Regions from separate parts of the Bradyrhizobium guangzhouense genome, predicted to be linked through region 2. Evidence: predicted binding sites of a transcription regulator. Region 2 holds the regulator's gene; the other holds the start of a gene.
What was found. The regulator PhoB, encoded in region 2, activates phosphate uptake and scavenging genes when phosphate is short. The targets are predictions, from matches to a motif close to TGTCATNNANCTGTCAT.
Positions count from the first base shown of each region.

Region 1: phnC (phosphonate ABC transporter ATP-binding protein) is a predicted target of PhoB. The motif match lies at 1,906-1,922, and genes of this name have one in related genera.

Region 1 covers NZ_CP030053.1:1,052,500-1,058,402, reverse strand. The annotation lists gene phnD (phosphonate ABC transporter substrate-binding protein) at 10-939, opposite strand; gene phnC (phosphonate ABC transporter ATP-binding protein) at 997-1,806, opposite strand; gene XH91_RS05140 (LbetaH domain-containing protein) at 1,981-2,637, shown strand; gene XH91_RS05135 (alpha-D-ribose 1-methylphosphonate 5-triphosphate diphosphatase) at 2,634-3,827, shown strand; gene XH91_RS05130 (DUF1045 domain-containing protein) at 3,846-4,544, shown strand; gene XH91_RS05125 (dihydrodipicolinate synthase family protein) at 4,649-5,587, opposite strand; gene XH91_RS05120 (methyl-accepting chemotaxis protein) at 5,702-5,903, opposite strand, start outside.
Region 2 covers NZ_CP030053.1:6,898,011-6,903,913, reverse strand. The annotation lists gene pstC (phosphate ABC transporter permease subunit PstC) at 1-636, shown strand, start outside; gene pstA (phosphate ABC transporter permease PstA) at 638-1,483, shown strand; gene pstB (phosphate ABC transporter ATP-binding protein PstB) at 1,480-2,304, shown strand; gene phoU (phosphate signaling complex protein PhoU) at 2,315-3,031, shown strand; gene phoB (phosphate regulon transcriptional regulator PhoB) at 3,054-3,767, shown strand; gene XH91_RS32885 (GcrA family cell cycle regulator) at 3,855-4,367, opposite strand; gene XH91_RS32880 (aspartate aminotransferase family protein) at 4,835-5,903, shown strand, end outside.

The DNA.
Region 1 (5,903 bases), 1.3 Mb from region 2:
CCGACGAGCTCAGGACGCCTTCTTACGCAGATTGTCGACGAACTTGATCAGCTCGATGGTCTTGTCGTAGTCCTGGTTCGTGATCGGCTCCCAAGGCTTGTTCTTGCCGTCGGAGAGCTTGTTGTAGGCCTCTGGGTCCTTCTTTGCCGCGTCCATGAACGCCTGCTTGATCGCCGCCTTCATGTCGTCAGGCAAATCGCTGAGATAGGCATAGGGCGAGTTGATGATCAGATCCGACTTCACGATGATGCGGAAATCTTCCTTCTTCATCGGCGTACCGTCGGACGACTTCACCATGCCCTTGTTGAGCATGCGGGTGAGGTTCGAATCGTCGTCCGCGTTCCACCAGTTGGCGGCGACGTCCACCGTGCCCTGGGCCAGCGCCAGCACGGCGTTCTCGTGGCTTCCGGTGAACACCACCTTCGAGAAGAAGGAATCGGGATCGATGGCGAGCTGGTTCAGCTTGTAGCGGGGCATGTTGTTGCCCGACGTCGAATTCGGATCGACCAGGCCGAGATTCTTGCCCTTGAGGTCCTCGATCTTCTGGTAGGGCGACTTCGCCAGGACATAGAACACCGAATAGTAGCCCTTCGAGCCGTCGGAATTGACGTCGATCGCAAACGCATCGGTCTTCACGCCGGTGAGCCGGGCGCGCGAGAACGACGCCGGACCGTAATAGGCGACCTGGATGTTGCCGGCGCGCTGGCCCTCGATGACGGCGGCGTAGTCATTGGCCACGCGCAGCGTCACCTTCACGCCGAGCTCCTTCGAGAGATAGTTGGCGAACGGCGTCCAGCGCTCAGTGACACCCGAAGCGTTCTCCGCCGGGACCACGGCGAAGGTGATCTCCGGATATTTCGTCTTCCAGTCTTCGGCGGAAGCGGATCCGGCAAAGGTCAGCGCGGCGGCGCCGGCAAGAATGAGTCTGCGAGTGATCATGTTAGCCCTCTTCCCAGGTTGAGGTCGGTTGAAGCGAAAGTGACGATGCGGAGCCGCTCAGGCCGCCGCAGCCGTTCCGAGTGCCGGAACGCCCTCGGGCGCCGGCGCAGGCATGCCACCCATGACGTCGGCGGCTTCGAGATCGTAGAGCTCACGCGCGACAAGATCGGTCAGCGCGGACGGCGCGCCGTCGAACACCACCCGTCCCTGCGCCATGCCGATCAGGCGATCGCAATAGCTGCGCGCCAGATCGAGCGAATGCAGGTTGCAGAGCACGGTGATGCCGAAATGCTTGTTGATGCGCAGCAGCGCATCCATGACGATCTTGGTGTTGCGCGGATCGAGCGAGGCGATCGGCTCGTCGGCGAGGATGATGTCGGGCTGCTGCACCAGCGCCCGCGCGATCGCGACGCGCTGCTGCTGCCCGCCGGAAAGCTGATCGGCGCGTTGGGCGGCGAGCGCCGCGATATCAAACTGTTCCAGCGCCGACATCGCCAGCGCCTTGTCCTGCTCGGGCCAGATCTGCGAGAGCGAGCGCCAGGCCGGCATGGTGGCAAGGCGCCCCATCAGCACATTGGTCAGCACGTCGAGGCGGCCGACCAGGTTGAATTGCTGGAAGATCATCGCCGATCGCGCCCGCCACTGCCGCAATTCCTTGCCGCGCAGCGCGGTGACGTCGAGGCCATCGAACAGGATGCGGCCCTGCGTCGGCGTCACCAGACGATTGATGGTCCGCAGCAGCGTCGACTTGCCGGCGCCGGAGCGCCCGATCACACCGACGAAGCCGCCGGGGGAGATTTGAAACGAAGCGTCGTCCACCGCGGCTTTTGCGCCGAAGCGGCACGTCAGACCTTCAACCACCAGCATGCAGGGCTCCAGAATAGCTCGAGCCCACCGCTATCCTCGGCGGTTGACACTTGTGTGACATGCACAACGCGGTGCGGCGATCCTACACACATCATCCCCTGTCATCGCGTCGTCATGACATCGTCATCAAGCCACCCGAAGAGATGCGCCCGCCCTCAAACGCCCGGATGCAACATGGCCAAAGTGCTATCGGTCGAGCCGACCATCGATCCTTCGGCGAAGCTGCATGAGGTCAGGCTCGGCGCCTATACCGAGGTCGGCGCCCGCACCATCCTGCATGAAGTCGCGATGGGGGATTACTCCTATGTCGTCAATGACGCGCAGATCACCTACACGACCATCGGAAAATTCTGCTCGATCGCGGCGATGACGCGCATCAATCCCGGCAATCATCCGATGCATCGCGCCACGCAGGCGCATTTCACCTACCGGTCCAGCGCTTACTTTCCTGGCGAAAGCGACGACACCGATTTCTTCGACTGGCGGCGCCAGCATCACGTCCACATCGGCCATGACGTCTGGATCGGCCATGGCGCGATCGTGCTGCCCGGCCGCAATATCGGCACCGGGGCGGTGATCGCGGCCGGCGCCATCGTCACCAGGGACGTGCCGGCCTATACCATCGTCGCCGGCAATCCGGCGCGTATCGTGCGTCGCAGGTTCTCGGAGGAGGTTGCCGGACGGCTGGCCAGGCTGGCATGGTGGGACTGGGATCACGACAAATTGCGGTGCGCGCTGCCCGATTTCCGCACGCTCGCAATTGAAGATTTCCTGTCGGCATACGAAGCAAGGGCAAGTTCCTCCTCCAGCAAACGAAGCGCGGTCGCGTGACAGACATTTTCATCGAGGGTGGCCGGACCCTGATTGGCTCCGCGCTTGCCGAAACATCGCTCGCCCTATCCGGAACCGACATTGCGCAGATCGATGCGACACGCGGCCGCGCGCGGCTTGCGATCGATGCGCGCAACCTGCTGGTGCTGCCTGGAATCGTCGACCTGCATGGCGACGCCTTCGAGCGGCAGATGATGCCGCGCGCCGGCGTCGATTTCCCGATCGACCTCGCGCTCGAGGACACCGACCGCCAGGTCATCAGCAACGGTATCACCACGGTGTTCCACGCCACGACCTGGTCGTGGGAGCCGGGCCTGCGCAGCGCCGACAACGCACGGCGCTTGCTCGAGGCGATCGAGCGGCAGCGCCCGCACTTCGCTGCCGACACCCGTTTCCATTTGCGGCACGAAACCTTCAATCTCGATGCCGAGGACGAGATCAGTCAGTGGCTGGCCGAAGGCCGCGTCGACCTGTTCGCCTTCAACGACCATATGGACGGGGTCGTTGCCGACATCTCCAATCCGCGCAAGCGCAACCGCATGGTGGAGCGCACCGGCCTGTCCAGCGAGGATTTCGACAAGCTCGTCGCGCATATCGTTTCGCGCGCGGCCGATGTTCCGGCCTCGATCACCCGGCTCGCAGCAGCGGCTCGCGCGGCTGAGGTGCGGATGCTGTCGCATGACGATGAGACGCCGGCAATGCGTCGGGATTTTCGCGGCATGGGCGTGAGGCTCGCCGAGTTTCCGGTCAACGAGGAGACGGCGCGCGAGGCAGCCGATCATGGCGATGCCATCGTCTACGGCGCTCCGAATGTCGTGCGCGGCGGCAGCCACACCGGTTGGACCAGGGCGTCGGACATGATCGCAAAGGGGCTCTGCTCGGTGCTGGCCTCGGACTATTATTATCCGGCGCCGCTGCACGCCGCATTCCGGCTTGCCGCCGATGGCGTGCTGCCGCTGACCGAGGCGTGGAAGCTGATCTCGTCGGCACCGGCACAGGCCACCGGGCTGACCGATCGCGGCACGCTCGCTCAAGGCCGTCGCGCCGACATTCTGCTCGTCGACGACAGCACGCCGCTGCGGCCGCGGCTGGTCGCTGTCATTGCGGCCGGCAAGCTCGTGCATCTTACCGATGCGACGCGGCTGGCCGGCATCGCGGCGACACCGCGCGAGACTGTCGTTGCTGCATAAATTGGCTATGCTTTGCTGATGACAGATTTTCCCCGCTACGCGATCTATTTTGCCGCCGGCGCCGACCACGCGCTCACCCGCTTCGGCGCCGAGCTGCTCGGCTATGATGCTTACACCGGTGACGAGCTGCCCTTTCACGGCGACGCCCTCCGCGTCGCCGCCGACTGGCGCGACGTCACCGCCGATCCCCGCAAATACGGCTTTCACGGCACGCTCAAGGCGCCGATGGCGCTGGTCTCAGGCAAGGCCGAGGCCGAGCTCGCAGCGGCCTGCGCGACATTTGCCGCCAAGGCGCGCCCGATCCCGCTCATCCGCCCAATCGTCGATTCCATCAGCGGTTTCATCGCCGTCGTTCCGGCCGAGCCGGTCGACACGCTTCAACAGCTCGCTGCCGATTGCGTCCGCGATTTCGATTGCTTCCGCCCCGCCCTGACGGCGGACGATCGTGCGCGACGCAAGCCCGAAAAGCTCAGTGAGCGGCAGCGCGAGTATCTCGACCGCTGGGGCTACCCTTACGTGATGGAAGAATTTCGCTTCCACATGACGCTGACGGGACGGCTGGATGCGGAGCGGCGTGGGCCAATCCTGGAGATGCTGCGGGCAAGGTTTGCGGGGCTGCGGTTGGACACGCTTGCGATCGATCGCATCGCGCTGTTCAAGCAGGATGATGCCAAGGCGCGCTTCCGCATCATCGGCGAGTGGAGGCTGGTGAGTTAGCCAACGCTCACGAAACACCCTCGGTGTCGTCCCGGATCGCCGCGCGCTTGTCCGGGACGACGGCGGAGGTTTTGGCCGACAGCGATGCTAGTAGCCGTGTGGCCCTACTTGCCCCACCGCAGCGCCAGCGCGTCGCGCTCCTTGGCGAGTTCCAGCAGCCCGGCACGCGTCGCCGGATGCAGCGGTTGCAGAGGATGGCGCACCGCGTCCGACTTGATCACGCCGCCAGCCTGCATCATCGCCTTGCAGGCGATCAGGCCGCATTGGCGGTTCTCGTAATTGATCAACGGCAGCCAGCGCTCATAGGCGGCCTTCGCCTTCTCCCGATCGCCCGCAAAATAGGGATCGATGATCTGCCTGATACCGTCGGGATAGCCGCCGCCGGTCATCGCACCGGTCGCACCCGCGTCGAGATCGGCCATCAGCGTGATCGCCTCCTCGCCATCCCAGGGGCCCTCGATGTCCTTGCCGCCGGCCTCGATCAAGCTGCGGAGTTTTGAGGCTGCGCCTGCTACCTCGATCTTGAAATAGCGGACGTTGGAAAGTTCGCGCGCCAGGCGCGCCAGCAGCTCGACCGACAGCGGCGTGCCCGCGACCGGCGCATCCTGGATCATGATCGGGATGTCGATCGCACCCGAGAGCACCTTGAAGAATTCGACGATGCCTTTTTCAGGCACGCGGAAGGTGGCGCCGTGATAGGGCGGCATCACCATCACCATGGCAGCCCCTGCGGCCTCTGCCTGCTTGCTGCGCGCTGCGCACACGGCCGAGCTGAAATGGGTGGTGGTGACGATGACGGGTACGCGGCCGGCGACATGCTCGAGCACCGCAAACATCACGGCCTCGCGCTCGGCATCGGTCAGCACGAACTGCTCGGAGAAATTGGCGAGGATGCAAATGCCGTTCGAGCCGGCATCGATCATGAAATCGATGCAGCGGCGCTGGCCCTCGAGATCGAGCTCGCCGCGTTCGTCGAAGATGGTGGGCGCGACCGGAAACACGCCGCGATAGGGGCGCTGGGCCTTGTGTGGGGTGACCGGCATCGAAGATATCTCCCTGTAGTCCCGTCATTAGAGCTTGGTACCGCTACCATTTACAGGGCGCGGGCGAGCGCGGCAATGCCGATCCGCGCGTTCCGTTAAACCGGGAATGGAGCCTTAAGCGGACTTTACGGCGCCCAGGAAGCCTTCGACCGCGACGCGGAGGCGATCAGCATCGGCCGACATCTTGGTCACGGACTGGAACAGCACCGTGCCGGCATTGCCGGTCTCCTGGTTGAGCTGGGCCACGCTGCCGATGGTGTCGGTGACCTCGCGGGTGCCCTGGGCGGCATGCTGGAAGTTGCGCGAGATCTCGGTG
Region 2 (5,903 bases):
CAATGGCTGCGCCGCCCGATCGGCATGGCCATCGAGTTGCTCGCGGGCATTCCTTCCATCATCTACGGCATGTGGGGCTTCTTCGTGCTGGGGCCGTTCCTGGCCAACACCTTCCAGCCCTTCATGATCAAGATCTTCGAGGGCATCCCCGTGCTCGGCGCGATCTTCGCGGGGCCCCCGTCCTATCTCAGCCTGTTCAACGCCGCGCTGATCCTTGCGATCATGGTGCTGCCCTTCATCACCTCGATCTCGGTCGACGTGTTCAAGACGGTGCCGCCGGTGCTGAAAGAGGCCGCCTACGGCGTCGGCTGTACCACCTGGGAAGTCGTACGCAGCGTGGTCATCCCCTATACCCGCGTCGGCATCATCGGCGGTGTCATGCTGGCGCTGGGCCGCGCGCTCGGCGAGACCATGGCGGTGACCTTCATCATCGGCAATTCGTTCCGCATCTCGTCCTCGATCTTCGCGCCGGGTACCACCATCTCGGCGGCGATCGCATCCGAATTCGCCGAGAGCGACGGCCTGCACCAGTCCGGCCTGATCCTGCTCGGCCTGCTGCTGTTCGTGCTGACGTTCTTCGTGCTCGCCGGCGCCCGGCTGATGCTGCTGCGCCTGGAAAAGAAGGCGGGGAAGTAACATGAACCCGATTTACGCACGCCGCCGCCGCAAGGACATCGTCATCCGCGGGCTCTGCATCGGCGCCGCCGCCTTCGGCGTCACCTGGCTCGCGCTGATCCTGATGACGCTGCTCTATAACGGGGTGGCCGGCCTCAGCCTCGACCTGTTCGCCGCTGACACGCCGCCGCCGGGCTCGACCGAAGGCGGCCTGCGCAATGCCATCATCGGCTCGCTGATCATGACCGTGATCGGCGTCGGCATCGGCGCGCCGCTCGGCCTGTTCGCCGGCACCTATCTGGCCGAGTACGGCCGCAACGACAGGCTGACCTCGGTGATCCGCTTCATCAACGACATCCTGCTGTCGGCGCCCTCGATCATCATCGGCCTGTTCATCTACGGCGCGGTGGTGGTGCCGATGCGCGGCTTCTCGGCGATCGCAGGTTCGCTCGCGCTCGCCGTGATCGTGATCCCCGTGGTGCTGCGCACGACCGAGGACATGCTGTCGCTGGTGCCCAACGCGCTTCGCGAGGCAGCCTCGGCGCTCGGCCTGCCGCGTTCGCTGGTGATCAAACGGATCGCCTATCGTGCCGCCCGTTCCGGCCTCATCACCGGCGTGCTGCTCGCCACCGCCCGCGTCGCCGGCGAAACCGCGCCGCTGCTCTTCACCGCGCTGTCGAACCAGTTCTTCAGCCTCAGCCTGAACAAGACGATGGCGAACCTGCCCGTGACCATCAACAACTTCGTCCAGAGCCCCTACGCCTATTGGAAGCAGCTTGCCTGGAGCGGCGCGCTGCTGATTACCCTGACCGTGCTAGCCCTGAACATTGGCGCGCGCATTCTCGGCGCCGAGAGGACCGCAAAATGAGTGATCTTTCCGTGTCGATGAGCGCGTCCGGTGGGCTTCCGCATGCCCAGCAGCCGCTGCCGGAAGCCCCGGCCAAGGTGACGGTGCGCAGCCTCAACTTCTATTATGGCGAGCACCACGCCCTGAAGAACATCAATCTGGCGCTCGGCACCAACCGCGTCACGGCTTTCATCGGCCCGTCGGGTTGCGGCAAGTCGACCCTGCTGCGCATCTTCAACCGGATGTACGACCTCTATCCCGGCCAGCGCGTCACCGGTCAGCTGATGCTCGACCAGACCAACATCCTCGACCCCAAGCTGGACCTCAATCTGCTGCGCGCCCGCGTCGGCATGGTGTTCCAGAAGCCGACGCCGTTCCCGATGACGATCTACGAGAACATTGCCTTCGGCATCCGCCTCTATGAGAAGATCTCGAAGTCCGAGATGGACGACCGCGTGGAGAAGGCGCTGCGCGGCGGCGCGCTGTGGAACGAGGTCAAGGACAAGCTCAACGCGTCCGGCCTGTCGCTCTCCGGCGGCCAGCAGCAGCGTCTCTGCATCGCCCGCACCGTCGCGGTGCGGCCCGAGGTGATCCTGTTCGACGAGCCCTGCTCGGCGCTGGACCCGATCTCGACCGCCAAGGTCGAAGAGCTGATCCAGGAGCTGTCGGAGAACTATACGATCGCGATCGTCACCCACAACATGCAGCAGGCGGCGCGCGTTTCCGACAAGACCGCCTTCATGTATCTCGGTGAGCTGATCGAGTTCGACGACACCAGCAAGATCTTCACGTCGCCGTCCGACCGGCGCACGCAGGATTACATTACCGGCCGGTTCGGCTGAGGAGACGGACATGGGTTCTGAACATACCGCAAAGGCTTTCGATACCGACCTCCAGGAACTGACACGGTCGGTTGCGGAAATGGGCGGCCTCGCCGAGCGCATGATCGTCGATTCCGTCGACGCACTGATCCGTCGCGACGTCGCGCTCGGCCAGCGCGTCGTCAACACCGACGCCGAGATCGACGCGCTTCAGAAGAGGATCGAGGAGCACGCCGTGCTCACCATCGCCCGCCGCCAGCCGATGGCGGTGGACCTGCGCGAAATCGTCGGCGCGATGCGCGTCGCGACCGATCTCGAGCGGATCGGCGATCTCGCCAAGAACATGGGCAAGCGCGTCGCGGCGCTGGAGACCGATTTCCATCCGCTCAAGCTGTTCCGCGGCCTCGAACACATGACCGACCTCGTGCAGCAGCAGGTCAAGTCGGTGCTCGACGCCTATGCCGCGCACGATCTGCCGGCGGCGATGGCGGTGTGGAAGGGCGACGAGGAAGTCGACGCCATCTGCACCTCGCTGTTCCGCGAGCTCCTCACCTACATGATGGAGGATCCGCGCAACATCTCGTTCTGCATCCATCTGATGTTTTGCGCCAAGAACATCGAGCGGATCGGCGACCACGCCACCAACATCGCCGAGACCGTGTTCTACATGATCGAAGGCCAGGCCATCACCGACAAGCGGCCGAAAGGCGACATGACGACCTTCGCCACGACGATCCCCAATACCTGAATCCTCAAGGAGCGACGACCCCATGGGCGCACGCATTATGGTGGTTGAGGACGAGGAAGCTCTCACCGAGCTGCTTCGTTACAACCTCGAAGGCGACGGCTATGACGTCGAGACGGTGATGCGCGGCGACGACGCCGATACCCGCCTCAAGGAGCACATCCCCGATCTGATCGTGCTCGACTGGATGCTGCCCGGCCTGTCCGGTATCGAGCTGTGCCGGCGGCTGCGCGCGCGCTCCGACACCAAGCAGCTGCCGATCATCATGCTCACCGCGCGTGGCGAGGAGAGCGAGCGTGTCAGGGGCCTCGCAACCGGCGCCGACGACTACATCGTCAAGCCGTTCTCGGTGCCCGAGCTGCTGGCGCGGGTGAAGGGCCTGCTGCGGCGCGCCAGCCCCGAGCGGCTCGCGACCGTGCTGGCTTTCGGCGACATCGAGCTCGATCGCGAGAAGCGCCGCGTGGCGCGCTCGGGCCGGCCGATCGATCTCGGCCCGACCGAATATCGCCTGCTGGAGTTCTTCCTGGAGCATCCCGGCCGGGTGTTCTCGCGCGAGCAGCTGCTCGACAGCGTCTGGGGTCGCGACATCTATATCGACGAGCGCACCGTCGACGTGCATATCGGCCGCCTGCGCAAGCTGCTCAATCTCGGCCGCGAGCAGGACCCGATCCGCACCGTCCGCGGCGCCGGCTACGCCCTCGACGATCGCTTCGCGAAGGCCGAGCAGACGTCAAGCTAGCTACGCGCAGGAAAAACAAAAAAGCGCGCCTTGGGGCGCGCTTTTTTTTGTCTCGATCATCCCGGACGATGTCGTCTCGAGCTGTGCTCAGCGCGTGCCGGGCTTCGCCGGAGCGCGACGGCGATCGGCGGCCGGCTGATACGCCACCCGCGAGTGCTGGGCGCAGTAGGGCAGGCCGGACAGCGCCTTGCCGCCACAGAAGAAGAAATCCGGGCTCGAGGGATCGCCGACCGGCCAGTGGCAGGTGGCCTCGTTCAATTCGAGCAGCGACAGCCGCTGGCTCATCGGCACCACGTTGTCGTAAGTGACCGGTTCGGCCTCGACCTCGACCTCGAAGGCCTGCGCCAGCGCGGTGTTGCCGCGCGCGATGGGGCGGCTCACCCGCATCATGTGCTGCGCAGGACGTGCCTTGCGCGGTCGGGGAGCTGCTGATGAGGGGCTCTTGGCGCGGCCGGACAGGCCGAGCCTGTGCACCTTGCCGATCACGGCGTTGCGGGTCACGTTACCGAGCTCAGCGGCGATCTGGCTCGCCGAAAGTCCGGCCTCCCAGAGCTTTTTCAGCTGCTCGACACGATCATCCGACCAGGTCAAAACCGTCATTGCACCCTTTCCTTCGCCGGCGCCTGCCATCTATGGGGCCTCACGACGAATGCCTAAGCCTCGAAAAACCCGTGCCGCCAGAATCCCTTAAGGCTCGCCGGGCGCACCAAATGCGCCCGGGCGTTTACGCCGGTACATGAGGACTTTTGGGATCAGAACCGCTGCACGAGATGTCGTATCTGACAAGCCAAACGCTACAATATGGCGTGACTCACGCGCAAGAGTCCGCCGACTCGCTTCCACATGTTCCGTGGCGAAAATCCCGCAAAATCGCCACCGCAAGACTACGGATTCAGCATTTCGCGGGGCTTTCCGGGCGGCATTGACACCCGTATTGCCAAGCATAAGATGGTTGCGCGTGCCGCCCTTAAAAGGCGGCACGTTTCGTTTTCCGGTCCAAATGACGCGCTGCGCAAGGCGCGTTCAGGCCGTCCGAAACACCCTGAGTGACCACCAAAGAGACCGTCATGACCAACAGCGCAACGCCGCATTTGCTCCCCGTTTTCGCCAGGGCCGACATCGGTTTTGAGCGCGGTGAAGGCGTCTGGTTGATCGCAACCAATGGCGATCGCTATCTCGATTTCACCTCGGGCGTGGCGGTGAATGCGCTCGGCCATGCCCATCCGGCGCTGGTCAAGGCGCTGCAGGAGCAGGCCACGAAGCTCTGGCACATGTCGAACCTGTTCCAGAGCCCGGATGGCGAGAAGCTCGCTGCGCGTCTCTGCAACGAGAGCTTTGCCGACTTCGTGTTCTTCTGCAATTCCGGCGCCGAAGCGCTGGAGGGTGTGATCAAGCTGGTCCGCCATCATCACTTCTCCAAGGGCCATCCGGAACGCTACCGCATCATCACCTTCGAAGGCGCCTTCCACGGCCGCACGCTGGCGACGCTGGCCGCGACCGGTTCGGCAAAATACCTCGAAGGTTACGGTCCGCCGATGGAGGGCTTCGACCAGATCCCGCATGGCGACATCGAAGCCGTGAAGAAGGCAATCGGTCCTCACACCGCCGGCATCCTGATCGAGCCGATCCAGGGCGAGGGCGGCGTACGTCCGGCGACATCGGCCTTCCTCAAGGCGTTGCGCCAGCTCTGCGACGAAAAGGGCCTGCTGCTCGCCTTCGACGAGGTGCAGACCGGCATGGGCCGCACCGGCGATCTCTTTGCCTATCGACGCACCGGCGTCACACCAGACGTGATGTCGCTGGCGAAGGCGCTCGGCGGCGGCTTCCCGATCGGCGCGATCCTGGCGACGGCGGATGCGGCCGCCGGCATGGGCCCCGGCTCGCACGGCTCGACCTTCGGCGGCAATCCGCTGGCGATCGCGGCCGCGAACGCCGTGCTCGACGTCATGCTCAAGCCCGGCTTCTTCGATCACGTGCAGAAGATGTCGCTGCTGCTCAAGCAGAAGCTCGCCTCCGTGATCGACCGTCACCCCGATATCGTCAGCGAAATCCGCGGCGAGGGGCTCTTGATCGGCATCAAGGCCGTGGTGCCGTCAGGTGATCTGGTCGCAGCCTTGCGCAACGAGAAGCTGCTCA